Regions from separate parts of the Undibacterium sp. GW821-FHT11B02 genome, predicted to be linked through region 2. Evidence: predicted binding sites of a transcription regulator. Region 2 holds the regulator's gene; the other holds the start of a gene.
What was found. The regulator FliA, encoded in region 2, starts transcription of late flagellar genes. The targets are predictions, from matches to a motif close to CTAAAGTTTNNNNNNNNNNNGCCGNTA.
Positions count from the first base shown of each region.

Region 1 (8,978 bases), on a different contig from region 2:
TGTAATTTATTCTGTAAAACAGGGTAAATTACTGGAGACAAGCGACGAAAATTGATCCCTGGCGTCCTAACCTACTGTTTTATATAGGAATCACTATAATGAATTTCAGCAATCTCAAAATCAGGGTACGTCTTAGTTTTGGCTTTGGCCTCACCTTGCTGACCATGCTGCTAATGGTCAGCCTTAGCGTTGTCAGACTTAATGAAATTGCTGCACGCAACAAACAGATACTGGAAAATGATGCCGTAGGTGTCACCAGTGCACTGGAAATTTCTGCCATCATCCAGGAAAACAGTAGCCGTACCCTGGAATTATTCATTACACCAGACCAGAATGCACGCACGCAGCAATATACCGCCATTGACGCCAACAAAAAGAAAATTACCGCGTTGCTGGACATCCTCAAGAAACTGGCACAAAGCCCCAAAGAAAAAGAAGCGGTTGACAAACTGGTGGCCTCAAATGCCGTTTTTGTCACCGCCTTCAGCAAAACCGGGGATCTGATAGAACTGGACCAAAAAGACGAAGCGGTGGCAATGATGAGCAAGACCACCTTCCCTGCACTGAAACAGTCGCTGACTGACATCAACGCCCTGGCAGATATTCAAAAATCTGACATGGCAACAAACGGTGAAGAAATCAAGAGCATCATCATGTTCTCGCGCAACCTGATGATCGTCCTTGGAATCATCGCCCTGATCCTCAGTGCCGCCGTTGCAGCATGGATTGCACGCTCGATCACTGGCCCGCTGGATGCCGCAGTCAAAGTTGCCACGAGAGTGGCAAATGGTGACCTGACCGGCAAGATAGAAGTTCGTTCACGCGATGAAACCGGGCAATTGCTGAGTGCCCTGGCCGACATGAACAATAGCCTGGTGATGACCATCAGTCAGGTGCATAGCAGTACTGAAATGATTTCTACCGCTTCAAGTGAAATCGCATCCGGCAATGCTGACCTGTCTGGCCGTACCGAATCACAGGCCAGCGCACTGGAAGAAACAGCATCTTCAATGGAAGAGCTGACATCAACCGTCAAACAAAATGCAGACAATGCCCGCCAGGCGAATCAACTGGCGATCTCAGCATCTGACGTCGCTACCAAAGGTGGGCATATCGTTGGCCAAGTGGTCAACACCATGGGTTCGATCAAAGACAGTTCAGGCAAGATCGTCGATATTATCGGGGTGATCGACAGTATTGCCTTCCAGACCAACATCCTGGCTCTGAACGCTGCAGTGGAAGCCGCACGTGCCGGTGAACAGGGACGCGGATTTGCAGTGGTAGCAGCCGAAGTCAGGAACCTGGCGCAGCGCAGCGCCAGTGCCGCAAAAGAGATCAAGACCCTGATTAATGATTCAGTTGAAAAAGTCAATCTGGGTAACAAACTGGTTGATGAAGCCGGTATGACCATGGATGAAATTGTGACTTCCATCAAGCATGTGGCCGATATCATGAGTGAAATCACAGCAGCCAGCCAGGAACAGAGTGCAGGCATAGAACAAGTCAACCTGGCTATTTCCCGCATGGATGAAATGACGACGCAAAATGCCGCGCTGGTTGAACAAGCATCTGCTGCGGCAGAAAGCATGCAGGAACAGGCTGGTGCACTGGCACAGGCAGTCAGTGTATTCAAATTGGATGTTGTGCAACAAAAACCAACATCAATTGCTATCAGCAAGGCCAGCCCTGCTGCTGCCAAACCGGCACACGCACCCTTGAAATTGGGTAAGGCAACGAACAAAGCTTCCGCCACTTCGGCCGCCCGGCCAGCAACAAGACAATCAGCATCAGAAAAACCACCTACTGGCGAAAGTGCAGATTGGGAAGAATTCTAAAATTATTTTGAAACAAAACTGTCACACAAAAAACAGCTCCCGTTAAGGATCTGTTTTTTCTGTGCGAAAATCTAATAAGTAAATTCAGATAAAAATAGGACTTACGCAAAATTGTCCCAGCAAGGCTATCGCTTTTAGGAAACCTCCCTTGCAGGGGAGGTTCGTTCCGTCGGCAGGCAACATGTCGCCTGAAACCCCGACTACACCGTCAGCGACGAAGACAGTACTTTAGTACGGCAAGGCGCTGCAACGCAGTTGGGGCGGTTTTGCGTAAGTCCTAAAAATTGCTCACACAGATAAATCTACCTGTTGCAGGCTATGCGCTTTTCCATCTTCGCTCAGCCACACACCTGAAGAACGTAGTTGTCCGTCCGATTGGTTCTGCGCATTATTCAAGGCATACTGGGTACTTGCGTTACCCAGATACAGGGCACCCACATTAGCCTGTTTCAACGTCTGTAGCTGATCATGACCTGCACTGTCCTTGGTCCACACTTTTAGCTTCTGGTATACCGCATCATTTTCATCTATCCAGTGATTGCCATCGCTGTCATAAGCAGCCAGTTCAGAGAAGCCATTACCAGTACCGGGGCCAAACAATTCGGTGCCGTTATTAATCTTGCCGTCATTATTTTTATCCAGCGCCAGGAAACCTGCGCCCTGGACAAAGGATATGTTTTCTTTTGTGCCATCCCCATTCAGATCAAAGGCAAATTTCTGCGAAGTAAGTTGAGTAGAATCGCCAGAGAAATTGACGACCAAAGGATCCACTTTCTTGGCGTCGCCAAGACGGACATGGGTATCACTTTCTTCGTGATAGCTGCGATTAAGATCGAAGGAAAGATTAAAACTGATTTCCTTATTGTCTGCCGTGACAATTTTTCCACTGGCCTTGAAAGAAGTCTGTTCAGTTTCAGTATAGGATTCATGCGTATCCACCTCAACACCCCAGCCTGCCTTGCTGGGTGCGGCTGACTGCGCCGGTTGAGCTGTGGTTGTGCTAGCTGAAGGCTGCGCCGTGCTTGCTGCTGCACCGGACTCAATGTCGGCACTACTCAAGGTATTAATTTTTTTACCGGTCATCAATTCAATGATGTACATGATCAGGCGTATACGCGGATCATTTTCAGCCTCGTCGCTGGCCTGCTGTACAGCATCGGTCTGAGTGGCAGAAGTTTGTGGTGCTGCCTGGGCAGCGCGTCCCGCATCTGAAATTTGCACATTGGCGGAAACATTACGCAAATTTGCTGGCAAGTCTGCGTTGCGCCCTTCAAAATCCGGACGTGTGTCGCCTACCCAGGCACGCAACTTGTCCTGCGTTTCAAGAGTACTACTGGCAATATGACTGGATGACAGGGATATGTCTGAGGAAACAATTTTCACGATGCGCTCCCGCCTTGCACTACTAATAAAGACAGCGAACTTGCAGCAGTGACCGTTTGCTTTTCAATACATAATAGTCCACCATCGCAGCCCATATAGGGATGCGACCACGCATGCCATGCACGCCTGATGCCAGTTCTATCAACACGCCAATTTTGAACTGATGAGCATTCAGACGAAATGTGCGTGATCACCTCATCTAACGGTCAAAGTTCAAAAAGCTTTATACAAGAACGTCAAGAAAAGAAGATTTAGTTTTGAGCATTGATGGAACTGCAACTGACAAATGACAGTCTACAAACAAACTTTTACACAAACAAAATGCAAAGCTGCATAACGCAAATTTCTACAATACAAACAAATACGCTCGTATTGATGAATTCCAAGTTCTGATAAGCTTGCAAACTATTTTTCAATCACTCTTCTACGGAAAGTTCACATGAACAAATTGCGCTCCTTAACCAGTATCCTTCTTTCAGCTGGTTTGCTGAGTTCAGTTACCATGTTGGCACATGCCGCCACGACGCCAGAGCCAAAAATCGGGCAAGCGCAACCCGTCAGTGTCAAGACAAACACGGAAACAGGCAGGCGGCTGAATTTGCTGGCTGAATATTATTACGACAAGCAGGCCGCCTTTGAGCCAATAGGGGCTTCCTATAACGGCGATACCCGCTTTGATGACAAGCTGCCCATGACCATTGCGCCTGCGGTCAAGGCCAAACAGGTCACCATGTGGCAGGATATCGCCACCAGGCTGGCCAAAATCAGGCGCAATGACTTATCGTTAGCAGATACCGTGACCTATGATTGCCTGGATTTTGAAATCAAGGCCAATCTCGACATTGCCAAATTTGATAATCAACTATTGCCGCTCAATCAAATGGATAGCGTGCCGGTCACCTTGGCACAGTTTGCGTCTGGTCAAAGTGCCCAGCCGCTGAAAACAGTCCGGCAATATAGAATCTTCCTGCATCGTTTGACGCAATTGCCCGCCTGGTTGAATCAAGCCACCAGCAATATGCGGGAAGGCATGCAGCGTGGCATCGTGTTACCGAAAGCACTGGTAAATTCCGCACTGCCGCAATTTGCACAATTGGCAACGGAAAAACTTGAGGAACATGCTTACTACGCACCCATCAAAAATTTCCCAGCCGATTTTTCAACTGCAGACAAACAAGCCCTGAACCGCGAATACAGCCTGGCACTAAACAGCAAAGTATTACCTGCGCTACGCCAGTTCAATCATTTCCTGTCCACCGATTACCTGGCTGGCAGCCGCAGCAGCAGTGGCTGGAGCGCCCTGCCCAATGGCGATATCTGGTATCGCGCCTGGGTCAAAGACCAGACCACTACTGATCTTAACCCGGAACAAATCCATGCCCTGGGCCTGAAAGAAGTAGCGCGCATACAAAGTGAGTTTATTGCCCTGGGCCCAAAGCTTGGCTATCAGGGTGACCCGGCAGGTCTGCCTGCCTGGATAGATACTCAACCCCAATATCGCCCTTACAAGACCGAGGCAGAAGTGTTGGATGGGTATCACAAGATCGAAAAAATGGTCGTAGCGAAACTGCCTGAACTATTTGCCAGGATGCCCAAAGCCGCGCTGGATATTCGTGCAGAACCGGAAATCAGCCGGCTGACTGCATCTGACCACTACACCCAGCCGGCGTTTGATGGCTCCCGCCCAGGTGTGTTCTGGGCCGTCATCAATAATCCAGCCGACTACAGCACAGCTGGCATGAAAACCCTGTATCTGCATGAAGGCCAGCCAGGCCATCATTTTCACTTGGCAAGATCACAAGAATTGGATATCCCAAAATTCCGCAAATTTGGCGGTAATAATGCCTATACCGAAGGCTGGGCTCTGTATGCCGAAACCCTGGGTAAAGAGATGGGATTGTATGAAAACGACCCCAGCGCCTATCTGGGTCACCTGACTGATGAACTCTTGCGTGCAACCCGTCTGGTGGTGGATACCGGCTTGCACGCCAAGGGCTGGACACGCGAACAGGCGATTCAATACCAGCAGGCGACTCTGGGTTATAGCGAGGCAGCCTCACGCCAGGCGACGGAGCGCTATATGGCCTGGCCTGGTCAGGCGCTGGGCTACAAGATAGGTTCACTGAAAATTATGGAATTACGTCAAAGGGCCAGCGCTACACTCGGCCCACGTTTCGATTTGCGCCAGTTCCATGATATGGTGCTCAGCGACGGCACTTTGCCATTGGCTTTGCTCGAAGCCAAAATAGATAAATGGATAGCCAGCCAAAAGACAAATTGATGTAGATTTACTTTATTTTGCATCGCTTGATTGACCTGTAACATTATCTGAAGCAGAATGAAATCTGGAACTATAGGTCTTGGACATGTTGACCTGAAATAAGCTAAATCATGGAGACAGACAACAAGCGGCAGCAATGCCGCGTCTCCCTGACTCTATGGGCAGCAAGTCCGCCCACAATCATGTATGTTTAATTTGTGCAAATGACATCTGCGATGAATAAAATCGATGCACTCAACAGCATTGCCGAGCAAGCTCAACGCGGCGAACTGGTGTTTCCGACAAACGTGGCGGCTTCCCTTAAACTTCAACAAACACTGGATGATCCAAATTGCAGCCTTGATACAGCGACCAAACTGGTCTTGAATGAGCCATTTCTTGCTGCCAGAATGGTCGCGATTGCCAATTCTGCCGCCTATAGCCGGGGCACCGATGTGACCAGTGTCAAGGCAGCCATTAACCGCCTGGGTTTTCGTACTTTGCGGGCAGTGGTTGCCTCACTGGTCATGCGACAGTTGGCAGGCACCAGCAAGAACAGGCAATTGCAGGCCATGACCAATAAGTTATGGGAGCATACCGCCCAAGTCGCTGCGCTGGCCCAGGTGATTGCCCGTCGCGTTACCAAGGTAGACCCTGACACGGCAATGTTTGCGGGCATCGTGCATGAAGTTGGCAATTTCTACCTGCTATCGCGGGTAGATGAATACCCATCACTGATAGAACGTGATCTGCCGGCCCCGGATTCCAGTCCTGATGATTTGCCATCCTTCTCCGACACCATTATTGATCGTGAATCTTCAGAGACACAAATCGGAACTGCTGTCATACAAAGCCTGAAATTACCGCAGACGGTGGTGGAAGCCGTGCAAGCGCTCTGGTTTGGCTTGCGTGCCATGCCGCCAGAAACCCTGGGTGATACCTTGCTGCTGGCGAATGAACTGGCAGCTACACATTCGCCCATGGACATTCATTCCTACGCCGAAGAGTCTGAACAATATTCATCAGAAATTGATTTCGTCGTCGGTGACGGCACGCTCAACAGCATACTTGAAGAATCAGAAGAAGAAGTCAGGACATTGGCTGCCGCCTTACTGGTTTGAATACATAAACACAAAGAAAAAGGGAAGGAGCGATAGCTCTCCTTCCCTTTTTCATTTTCCCTTTAGTGCACTCGTCAGGCTTTCAAGATCGCCAAAATTTGCTGTAAAGACGAGGGATCTTCTATTGTCGTCAAATCCCCTGCATCACGCCCCTCACAAATCGCCTGTATCGAGCGACGCAATAATTTACCGGAACGGGTTTTTGGCAGCATGTTGACAAAATGCACACGCGCTGGTCGCGCCACGGCCCCCAGTTGCTTGTCTACCACAGCCATCACTTCACCTTCGAGTGCCCGCTTTTGTTCTGGTGTAGCGGCAAGTTCAGGATGTTTGAGTATGGCAAAAGCAACTGCTACCTGTCCTTTGAGCTTGTCTTCGACCCCGACTACCGCCACTTCAGAAATTTGCGGGTGACTGGAAATACTCTCTTCTATCTCACGGGTACCCAGACGATGCCCGGCGACGTTGATGACATCATCGGTACGGCCCAGAATAAAATAATAGCCATCAGCATCCCTGATGCCCCAGTCAAAAGTTGAGTACAACTGCTCATGCGCAAAGTTGGTCCAATACGTGCTAACAAAACGCTCATCATCACCGAACACGGTTTGCATGCAACCTGGCGGCAAAGGCCCCTTGATGGCGACGACACCCTTTTCATTGACACCACATTCCGCGCCCGTATTTTCATTAATGATGTGCACGTTGTACCCGTACATAGCGACACCAGGGCTGCCCAACCGGGTGGCGGTTTGTTCAATGCCGCGGGCAACTGACAAGATGGGCCAGCCCGTTTCGGTCTGCCAGTAATTATCGATGATCGGTACGCCAAGCTCGTTGGCGATCCAGCTGGATGTGGTTTCATCCAGTGGTTCACCGGCCAGGTACAGCGCTTTCAGTGAAGACAGATCGTATTTGCGCATCAACTCAGATGGATGCTTCTTCAAGACACGTACCGCTGTCGGTGCAGAGAACATGCGTGTGACCTTGTATTTTTCAACGATGCTCCACCAGATACCCGCATCCGGACGAATCGGCGTGCCCTCATACATGATGGTGGCCATACCGGCAATCAACGGGCCATACACGATGTAGGAATGCCCCACCACCCAACCTATGTCCGAAGTGGCGAAATAGGTTTCCCCCGGCTTGCCACAGAAAATATGTTTCATCGACGAAGCCAATGCCACAGCGTAACCACCGACATCGCGCTGCACGCCCTTGGGCTTGCCAGTCGTCCCGGACGTGTACAAGACATAGGACATGGCATTTGATTCCAGCCAGGTGACAGCTACCTGCGCATCCCAATGCCGCTCTCTGGCTGTCGCATAATCGACATCACGCCCAGCCACCAGCTGCATGGCATCCAGACCACGATTCACCAGCAAGACATGTGCGGGTTTGTGTTCGGCCAGTGCTATAGCTTCATCCAGCAAGGGTTTATACGGCACAGCCTTGCCACCACGCATACCGGCATCTGCTGACACCACCAGCACAGGCTTGGCATCATCAATCCGCGTACCCAGGCTTTTTGAAGCAAAGCCACCAAACACCACGGAATGCACCGCGCCTATACGGGCACAGGCCAGCATGGCAAAAGCGGCCTCTGCAATCATGGGCATGTAGATCAATACCCTGTCGCCCTGCTTCACACCCAGACTCAACATAATAGCGGCCATGCGCTGCACCTCGCCATGCAGTTCGGAAAAGCTATAGGTTTTCTCGGCATTGGTTTCGGTAGAGATGGCGATCAATGCAGGTTGGTCTGCCTGCTTTTCCAGCCAGCGGTCCACGGCGTTGTAGCAGAGATTCGTTTCACCGCCGACAAACCATTTTGCGAATGGTGGTTTGCTGTGGTCCAGCACCTGTTCATACGGCTTGTGCCAATCTATCAATTGCGCTTCTTTGGCCCAAAAGCCTTGCGGATCCTGTATTGATTCCTGATAAAACGCTGCGTAAGTCATGCTGTCTCCTTCGGTATCACAAAATAGTCCAGTTGTTACCGCACCGCTGAGCGCTTATTTTTATTCTTGAACAGTGGCGCTGGCGCGAGGCCATGCCTGCACTTTGACGTGCATAAAGCTATTTCAATTCAAATCCGTTGTCCTGTCAGTAAAGATCTGCAGCAGGTACGCGTACCCAGCCTTCCATCAATACGCGTGCGCTGCGGCTCATGATGGCTTTGGTGACGCTCCACTCGCCATTGACCTGCGTTGCTTCCGCGCCTACCCGCAATGTGCCGGACGGGTGACCAAAACGTACTGCAGTGCGTGCGCCACCGCCAGCCGCCAGATTCACCAGCGTGCCAGGTATCGCAGCGGCAGTACCAATCGCCACTGCCGCTGTACCCATCATGGCATGATGCAGCTTGCCCATGGA
Region 1 covers NZ_JBXASD010000009.1:34,364-43,341, reverse strand. The annotation lists gene AC1RVX_RS19420 (methyl-accepting chemotaxis protein) at 99-1,835, shown strand; gene AC1RVX_RS19415 (SPM autocatalytic domain-containing protein) at 2,124-3,218, opposite strand; gene AC1RVX_RS19410 (DUF885 domain-containing protein) at 3,658-5,499, shown strand; gene AC1RVX_RS19405 (HDOD domain-containing protein) at 5,715-6,599, shown strand; gene AC1RVX_RS19400 (propionate--CoA ligase) at 6,674-8,563, opposite strand; gene prpF (2-methylaconitate cis-trans isomerase PrpF) at 8,709-8,978, opposite strand, start outside.
Region 1: the regulator FliA is predicted to act here: its motif matches at 3,419-3,445, upstream of AC1RVX_RS19415 (SPM autocatalytic domain-containing protein).

Region 2 (8,978 bases):
TGCTTATCAGGGCAATGGCCTGGCAGGTTGTATTTTGACTAAGCTTGACGAGGCTGCCACCATAGGCGGGGCTTTGGATATTGCGATACGCCAGAAACTGATGGTGTATTACGTGGCCAGCGGTCAGCGGGTGCCAGAAGACCTGCACATCGCCAACAAGCTGTATCTGATTGATCGCGCTTTTAAACTGAAACGTGAGACTGCAGCTTTCCGTTTCCTGGATGAAGAATTGCCTTTGCTGATGGCTGGCACCATGGGGGCAGGGAATGCGGCACGTGCTGCAGGCATGTCGCAGGAGGTGTCCCTTGGCTAGTTTTGATCAGGCAGAAGGTTTGCGTCGCATGCTGGCTGGCCCCAAACCCAGGGTGTTTACTTTTTTGTCGGCTTTGAAAGAAGATGAAAAAAGTGGCATGTTGGTCAACCTTGGTGTGTCACTGGCAAGACAGGGTAATGAAGTGTTGATGATCGATGCGCGGGCCTCGGACAATAGCGTGGGGGCCTGGCTGAATGCAAGCAATGATCGTACCTTGTTGGATGTAGCGAGACAACAGCGTACAATGAAGGATGCAATCAAATTGGTAGCCGCAGGTTTGTCGGTGACGATGTTGACCAGGCAGGCATCAATAGCTTCAGGCTTGCCGCCAGAAAGTGCGCGGCAATTGACTGAAGTGTTTGATGTCGTGGCAAATCAGGCTGACCTGGTGATGGTCGATGGCGACATTAATGCGAATGACGCATTTCCGCTGGCATCGCTGGATGACAGTGAATTGGTGATACAGGTTTCTGCTGATCCGCATATGATCAAGGCCGCATATGGCTTGATCAAACGGGTCAGTAACAGGGTAGGACGGCGCGGTTATGGAATTTTAGTATCCGGCGCATCAGAAAAAGAGGCGAGATTGATTTACACAAATATGGCGCAGGCTGCCAGCCGTTATCTGGCGGTGCCTTTGCACTATGTCGGCCATGTGCCGGAAGATGAACATGTAAGAAAGGCTGCGCATTTGGGTCGCTCCGTGATTGACGCTTTTCCCAAGGCGCGTGCTTCGCTGGCTTTTTCGAAACTGGCGGAACAATTGGCAATGACTGCGCGTTCGACATTATGTTTAGAGGGAGTCCCTGAGCTGGGTGTCGGTCTCGGAATATAATCACATGTACACCGCTAGCGGAAAGTCAGATAAAAACTTCCTCCTTAGGGAGCATGCCCCACTGGTCAAGCGACTTGCTTACCAGTTGAAGGCGCGTCTGCCTCCCAGTGTGGAGGTGGATGATCTTGTGCAGGCTGGCATGATCGGTTTGCTGGATGCCGTCAACCGCTATGAAGACACGCATGGTGCCCAGTTTGAAACCTATGCCGTGCAGCGCATACGTGGGGCCATGCTGGATGAGTTGCGCAGCAGTGACTGGTTGCCGCGTGGCGTGCGCCAGAACATGCGCAAAATAGAAAATGCCATGAACACCCTGCAGCAAAAGCTGGGCAGGCCACCGCTGGAAACCGAGGTTGCCAAATCGCTCAAGCTGTCGCTGGAAGAATACCAGGACATGCTGACCGACAGTGGTGGCCATCAACTGGTGTATTACGAAGACTTTCATGACGCCGACACGAAAGAACATTTTCTCGATCATTATTGTTCTGACTTGTCAGGCGACCCCTTGCAGGATTTGCTCAATGATGACTTCCGTGATGCTGTAATCGGGGCGATTGACAGTTTGCCCGAGCGTGAAAAATTGCTGATGGGCTTGTATTATGAGCAAGAATTAAACTTGAAGGAAATCGGGGCCGTGATGGGGGTGTCCGAGTCACGGGTGTCACAATTGCATAGTCAGGCGGTAGCCAGGCTCAGGGCGTACTTAAGGGAGAAGGCGTGGACTGGGCTAGCATAGTCGGACTTTTACTGATTGTTGTCGGCATCCTTTCTGGTCAGTTGCTGGAGGGGGGGCGTCTTTCTTCACTGGTACAGCCAGCTGCTTTTGTGATCGTTGTAGTGGGAACTATTGGGGCGGTCCTGATGCAAAGCCGCATCAAGACCTTTGCCCACGGCGTGCGCATGTTGCGCTGGGTCGTGTCAGAGCCACCAGACAATAGCAAAAAGAATGTCGAAGAAGCGCTGGTCTGGAGCGTCGTCGCCAGAAGGGAAGGTTTTCTCAGCCTCGAACGCTATATGAATGCGTCGACTGATCCCTTCGTTGGCAAGGGCTTGCGCCTGGTGATTGACGGCATAGACCCGATAAGGCTCAAGGATATCCTGGACGTTGATATTTCGTTATATGAGATGGAGCAACGTCAGGCTGCCAAAATTTGGGAAGCTGCAGGTGGTTATTCCCCCACCATCGGTATTTTGGGTGCGGTGCTGGGTTTGATACACGTGATGGAAAACCTCACTGACCCATCCAAGTTGGGTGGCGGTATTGCTGTGGCCTTTGTGGCAACGATATATGGGGTGGGCATGGCCAACCTGCTGTTCTTGCCAGTCAGTCACAAACTAAAAGAAATCATTAACAGGGAAGTCACCCGGCGGGAAATGTTATCTGACATTTTTTACAGCATTGCTCTGGGGGATAGTCCGCGTGTGGTGGAAGAACGATTGACTAACCATTAAAATTGATGGCTTGCCCGCCGTGATGCACTAAAGACACTTATGGCCAGAAGAAAATTCCACGAAGAGCCCGATAACCATGATCGCTGGCTGGTTTCTTACGCCGATTTTATTACCCTGTTGTTTGCTTTCTTTGTGGTGATGTATGCGATTTCCTCCCTCAATGAAGGTAAATACCGGGTGCTGTCGAATTCACTGACGGGTGCTTTTGGCAAGGTCATGGTCAACCCCAGGGCGGTAGATGTGCCGAATGAGCCGATCGTCAAGCTTGACCCTTTGCCTTTGGTAAAAAACAACCGCACGAATGAAGCCTTGCGCAAGGAAAAGGCGCAGATGACGACCATGGCCAAGGATATCCTGACAGTGCTGGAACCCCTGGTGCGGGAAGGCAAGGTCAGGGTCAGTCAGACCAGTCGTGGCATTACCATCGAAATCAATGCCAGCCTGCTGTTTGCGCCTGGTGAAGCACGCCTGAATGTGGATTCGATACAGGCCCTGAAAGCCATTGCCGGTGTCCTGAAGGTGGATAACCACGCCATACAGGTAGAGGGACACACAGATAATGTACCCATCAAAAATCCAATCTTCCCTTCAAACTGGGAATTGTCAGCAGTGCGCGCCAGCACGGTTGCCAGGTTGCTGACTGAAAACGGTGTCGATGAATTCCGGGTGACAGCCGTGGGGCAGGGGGCAAAATTGCCGGTCAGTGACAATAATACAATAGAAGGTCGTGCCAGGAACCGCCGGGTGTCGGTCACCATATTGGCAGTATTGCCAGAGCCAGTTGTGGATGTACCGATTGCACCTGCGACTCCTTCATCCTCTTCAGTGCCAGCGACATCACCTTTGCCAGCGACCACACCGGCTGTACCGATTCCCTAAGATCAGTGTGAATTATCTGCAGGCCAAAGCAAAACAGACCCGGATCAAGGGTCTGTTTTTTTATTCGTGATCATATCCAGGGCTAATCAAGTGGCAATATAGCCTTTGCCTGATGTACCTTTGATGGTCGATTGGCCATTCGGGCCGTACATAGGGGAAGTGGTTTGATTCCCTTGTTGTAATACGTTTAACATGGACTGGCTTTGTGCCAATCTGCGGTTGATCAACTGGCCATTGATCTTGTTGTCCTCTTTCGCTTGCATAGACACTTGCAGGAGTTGTTCCCAATAATTCGCTGTATGATGTGCATTATCTGCGCTGCCAGCTTGTTGTAAATACGCTTGCATGCCATCCAGATCTGCTTTGTACCCAAGTTGCGTCAGAAACGCATTACGCTTTTTCTCCAGTTCAGACATCTTGCCAAGCAGTTGCCCTTTGCTTTGGGTGTAATCGTTAAGCAAGCTGACATCACTATCAACAAGTGCAGACTGCTCTTTTTTCAGCAATTCTGCCAGGGAAGACATGGTGATGATTTCTTCCTGCAGGCATTGTTCAATTGCTGTGTGTCCGGAACTTGTTGTGTTCATGGCTAGCGTTTTCTTGCATTAAGTAAGTCTTTGACTGTTTCCAGAAGCCCGTCAGCAACTTTTTCCGAGTTCACCTGAAAGCGTCCCTCAGAAATAGCCAGCTTGATCGCTTCCACCTTCTTGGTCTCAAATACGGCATTGCTTGCCTGTGTGCTTTGCAGGGCCTGCAATTGCGTGGACAGGGTCGAAATTTGCACTTTCGACGAATTCGCAACCGGAGCCGACGTGTTATCTGCCGGTTTTTCCGTGCGAGCCTGCTGCGGGCTTACGGGAAGCCCAGAGGTCTTGTTAAGTGCGTCATCAATTTTCACAGCGATACCCTCAGTATGGGAATTACAAACATCTACATCCAGTTTATCGGCTGTGTAATTTTAAACTTTAACCTTACCTCAAAAAAATATTGCACAAGCTTAAGTGTATTTCTCGCAAGCATTTTTTTCTGCTAATAAATTATTTCTATAATGCCACCATTTTTGGCTATGCCGCTAATGGTTTGCCCTGAACTGGTTTTTGCTTTGGCGACTTGTCCGTCTGAGGCATTATTGAGCGCAATTGCATCGGTAGCCACCTGAAAGCCAGGGCCGGAACTGATAACCCTTACTGATTGCCCTTGTTGTACCGCGGATGGGCTTTTCAAGACATCGGCCCGCAAGATACTGCCGGAAGCCAGGGACATCTGCATGCTTTTGCCAATTGCCTGCTCTGGACTGGTAACGACACCTGCCGGCAGTTTTGAAATATCACCACGTAATTTGCTCAGGTCGGCCATGGTAATCACTTGTCCATGGGAAAGTGCATTGGCAGTTACATAATAATCTGCTGTTACCTGCACATTTGCTTGTAAATAGATGAGCCAGGTTGCCGGTGCGCCACATTTGATGGCCAGGGTAACTTTGCCCCAGGGTTTGCTACCCGGTGGTAAATAAGGGTTGGGTGCATCACATGCTTGCAGGTTGAGGCGTTTGTCAACTTCAGCAACGGTGATTTGCACTTCGCCATTCATGCCGTTGGTTTGGAGTGTCAAAAAATCAAGTGCGACCTGTCGCAACTGTGCGGGGTCTTGTGCCGTGACTGGGTTGGCTGCGTGCGCCATCCCGGTTGCGCCAGCCATTGCTATCAAAAGCCATGCTGACCAGCGTTTGCCTGTGAGTTGTGGAAGTTTCATTCTGATGCCTGCTTTTATCTGTTCCGGATTCCATTTTAGGATTCCTGCAGTTTTTTGAAAGCAGGAATAAGTGGGGTTTTCTCGTTCTGATTGTCTGATCAAACTTGTCTGGTGACGAATAATATGCAAGGTATAGCAAACCGTATGCATGCTTGACTGGTGGTAAAGGAGAATATGATGGCTGGTGGATTAGATGATTTCTTGCGCTTTCATGAAACGGCTCTGTCCGTCAGGGGGCAGCGTCAGCAATTGCTGGCATCAAATATTGCCAATGCGGATACCCCTAATTACAAAGCCAGGGATATTGATTTTTCTGCAGCGTTGAGCAATGCCTTGCATCAAAACCTGACGCAATCACCCACTGCACTAAATAAAACGGCAAGTCAGCACATGGATACGTCGACTGCGGTAGCAGGGGTGGCGGCGCAGTACCGGCCTACAATCCAGGGAAGTGTGGACGGCAATACGGTGGATATGGATGTGGAACGCAATCAATTTACCGACAATGCATTGCGCTATGAGGCAAGCCTGACCATGATCAATATGCAGATTAAAAATATGCTGGCAGCAATACAGGGTTAAATTCAGGGTTAGAAAGAAGCACGGATTAGAAGCACAGATACAAGGATCATCATCATGTCACTCTTTAATGTATTTAATGTTGCCGGTTCTGCCATGAGTGCGCAATCGCAGCGCCTGAACGTGGTGTCGAGCAATCTGGCGAATGCCGATAGTGTCACCAGTTCAGACGGGCAGCCCTATAAAGCCAAGCAAGTGGTATTTAGCGCAGTACCGTTGGCGGGTACGGCTTCTACCGCTGTCAAGGTGAATGAGGTTGTAGAAGACAGTAATCCGCCTAAACTGATGTATGACCCCAAGCATCCGCTGGCTGATGAAAAGGGCTATGTCGCCACGCCAAACGTGAATGTGGTGGAGGAAATGGTCAATATGATATCTGCATCACGTTCTTACCAGAATAATGTTGAAGTAATGAATGCAGCAAAAACCATGCTGCTGAAGACCTTGACTTTAGGTCAATAAGTTTTTGTAAAAGGAAAAGAAAATGGCTACCAGCAGCGTACAAAGCAGCACCGTCGACCCAGCTTTGTTGACGACCATGAATGGCAGCAAGACCGCGGCAACTTCAACTGAAGATGCGCAAAATCGCTTCATGACTTTGCTGGTTACTCAGCTCAAGAACCAGGACCCGTTGAACCCCATGGACAATGCCCAGGTGACCAGCCAAATGGCGCAATTGTCGACAGTCTCGGGTATTGATAAGCTCAATGCGACAGTCACAGCATTGAATGCAAGCTATCAGACAAGCCAGAATCTGCAGGCTGCCAGCATGATAGGTCATGGTGTGCTTGCGCCAGGCAGCGCGATCAGTTTGACTAATGGTAGCGGCGGTTTTGGTGTGGACCTGCCGGAACCGGCCAGCAGTGTTGACGTTGTGATACGCGATAGTTCAAATACAGTCGTCAGAAAAATCAGTGAAGGCGCCTTGTCGCAGGGTGTCAATAACTTCACCTGGGACGGCAAGACAGACAGTGGTGCAACAGCGCCAGATGGTGTTTACAAGTTTGATATTGTTGCCAAGTCTACCGACAAGACGCTTGATGCAACCAGTCTGTCGCTGGGAGTGGTATCAAGTATTGCCTCAAATGCGCAGGGCTTGAAGTTGAGTGTTGCCAATGTGGGTGATGTCAATATGAGTGATGTAAGGCGAATTTTTTAATCCTTGTCGTAATCCAGTCACAGCAAGTGGCAATGCAAGTGGCAAAGTAATGCAAGTGACAAAGCCATATTTAAAGTAAAAGGGGAAATATCATGGGTTTTCAACAAGGACTTAGTGGTCTCAATGCAGCTTCAAAATCGCTGGATGTGATTGGTAACAATATCTCCAATGCCAGTACAGTCGGTTTCAAGCAGGGGCAGACGCAGTTTGCTGACGTCTACGCTAATTCGCTGAACGGGTCTTCCGCTGGCACCGTAGGTATTGGTACCAAGGTGTCTGGTGTTGTGCAGCAATTCACGCAGGGCAATATCACCACGACCAATAATCCTCTCGACATTGCGATCAATGGTGGCGGGTTCTTTCGCATGTCTACAAACGGTGCAGTTACCTATACACGAAATGGTCAGTTTCAGCTTGATAAACTGGGCAATATCGTCAATGCACAAGGGGCGCAACTGACCGGTTATGTCGCCAATTCTGCGGGGGTGTTATCCACTGGGGCACCTGCTACCATCAACATCAATACTGCGGATATTGCACCGGCACAAACCACGACGATTAATGCAGTGATGAATCTGGACTCGCGCAAATTGGTGCCGGGTACGGCGGTACCGGTTGCGTCGCCACCTGTGATTACGCCAGTCGTGTTCAGTGCGACTGATCCAACGACCTATGATAGTTCGACCTCGATTGCCGTGTTTGACAGCTTGGGTAATTCACATGTGATCCAGTCGTTTTTTGTCAAAGTCGATAATCTTACCACTGCACCTACCGCTCCTGCGACGATAGAGTGGGACGTATTTGCTACGGTGGATGGGACTTTGATAGCTGGTGCAGGCGCTACCGCCAATTCCATTGGACGTATCGGTTTTGATAATTTGGGTAAATTGACTGTTGCTACGCCACCGTTTTCTGCAACTGATACCAAGGCGATGAATTTGACGGTCCCTGTGGGTACTGGTGCGGTGACGCCAATTAATACCGCAGTCGATATCAAATACGATTTCACAGGTACGACGCAATTTGGTTCAGATTTCAGTGTCAGTAAAAATACCCAGGATGGTTTTGCGTCCGGCAAACTGTCCAAATTCAATACGGCCAAGGATGGCACTATCGTGGGTAGTTATACCAATGGCAAAACTGCCGTGCTGGCACAAGTGGTATTGGCCAATTTTACTGATCCAAATGGCTTGCAATCGACAGGTGACAATCAGTGGATAGAAACTGCTGAATCAGGCAATGCGCTGGTAGGGCCACCAAATTCGGGTAGCCTCGGCAGCCTTACTGCTTCTGCAACGGAAGATTCCAATACTGACTTGACCGGTGAATTGGTGAACATGATTACTGCCCAGCGGGTATATCAGGCCAACGCACAAACCATCAAGACCCAGGATCAGGTCATGCAAACGCTGGTCAATCTTCGTTAATGATTTGATGACACTGATTTGTATTGCAATGCGTTTCTTGACTTTTAAAGTAAGGGGAGTTGCTCATGGATAGGCTGGTGTATACCGCAATGACCGGTGCCAAGCATATTCTTGAGCAACAGGCCACTACGTCGAATAATCTGGCCAATGTATCGACCACGGGTTTTCGTGCCCAGCTTGATTCGTTCCGTGCTGTTCCTGTCAAGAGCGAAGGATTGCAGACGCGCGCTTTCGTTGTCGATGCCACTGTCGGTACGGATTTTTCCACCGGTAGTTTGCAAATCACCGGCCGCGAACTGGATGTTGCCGTACAAGGAAAAGGTTGGCTGGCAGTAGAAAAGCCAGATGGCTCAGAAGCCTACACCAGGGCGGGAAGTTTGAAGCTTAGTGAAAACGGCATTTTACAGACGCAAAATGGCTTGAACCTGGTTGGCGACGGTGGACCGATCACGATCCCGCCTGATGTATCCATTGAGATTGCCAAGGACGGTACGGTTTCAACCGTTCCAAGTGGCCCCAAACCAAATGCGGTGCAAATCATAGGACGATTGAAACTGGTCAATCCACCCGAAGAAAACCTGG
Region 2 covers NZ_JBXASD010000007.1:19,317-28,294, forward strand. The annotation lists gene flhF (flagellar biosynthesis GTPase FlhF) at 1-313, shown strand, start outside; gene AC1RVX_RS15820 (MinD/ParA family ATP-binding protein) at 306-1,148, shown strand; gene AC1RVX_RS15825 (RNA polymerase sigma factor FliA) at 1,153-1,884, shown strand; gene AC1RVX_RS15830 (flagellar motor protein) at 1,866-2,600, shown strand; gene motD (flagellar motor protein MotD) at 2,640-3,479, shown strand; gene AC1RVX_RS15840 (flagella synthesis protein FlgN) at 3,566-4,066, opposite strand; gene flgM (flagellar biosynthesis anti-sigma factor FlgM) at 4,069-4,377, opposite strand; gene flgA (flagellar basal body P-ring formation chaperone FlgA) at 4,509-5,231, opposite strand; gene flgB (flagellar basal body rod protein FlgB) at 5,409-5,813, shown strand; gene flgC (flagellar basal body rod protein FlgC) at 5,868-6,272, shown strand; gene AC1RVX_RS15865 (flagellar hook assembly protein FlgD) at 6,295-6,969, shown strand; gene flgE (flagellar hook protein FlgE) at 7,062-8,396, shown strand; gene flgF (flagellar basal-body rod protein FlgF) at 8,462-8,978, shown strand, end outside.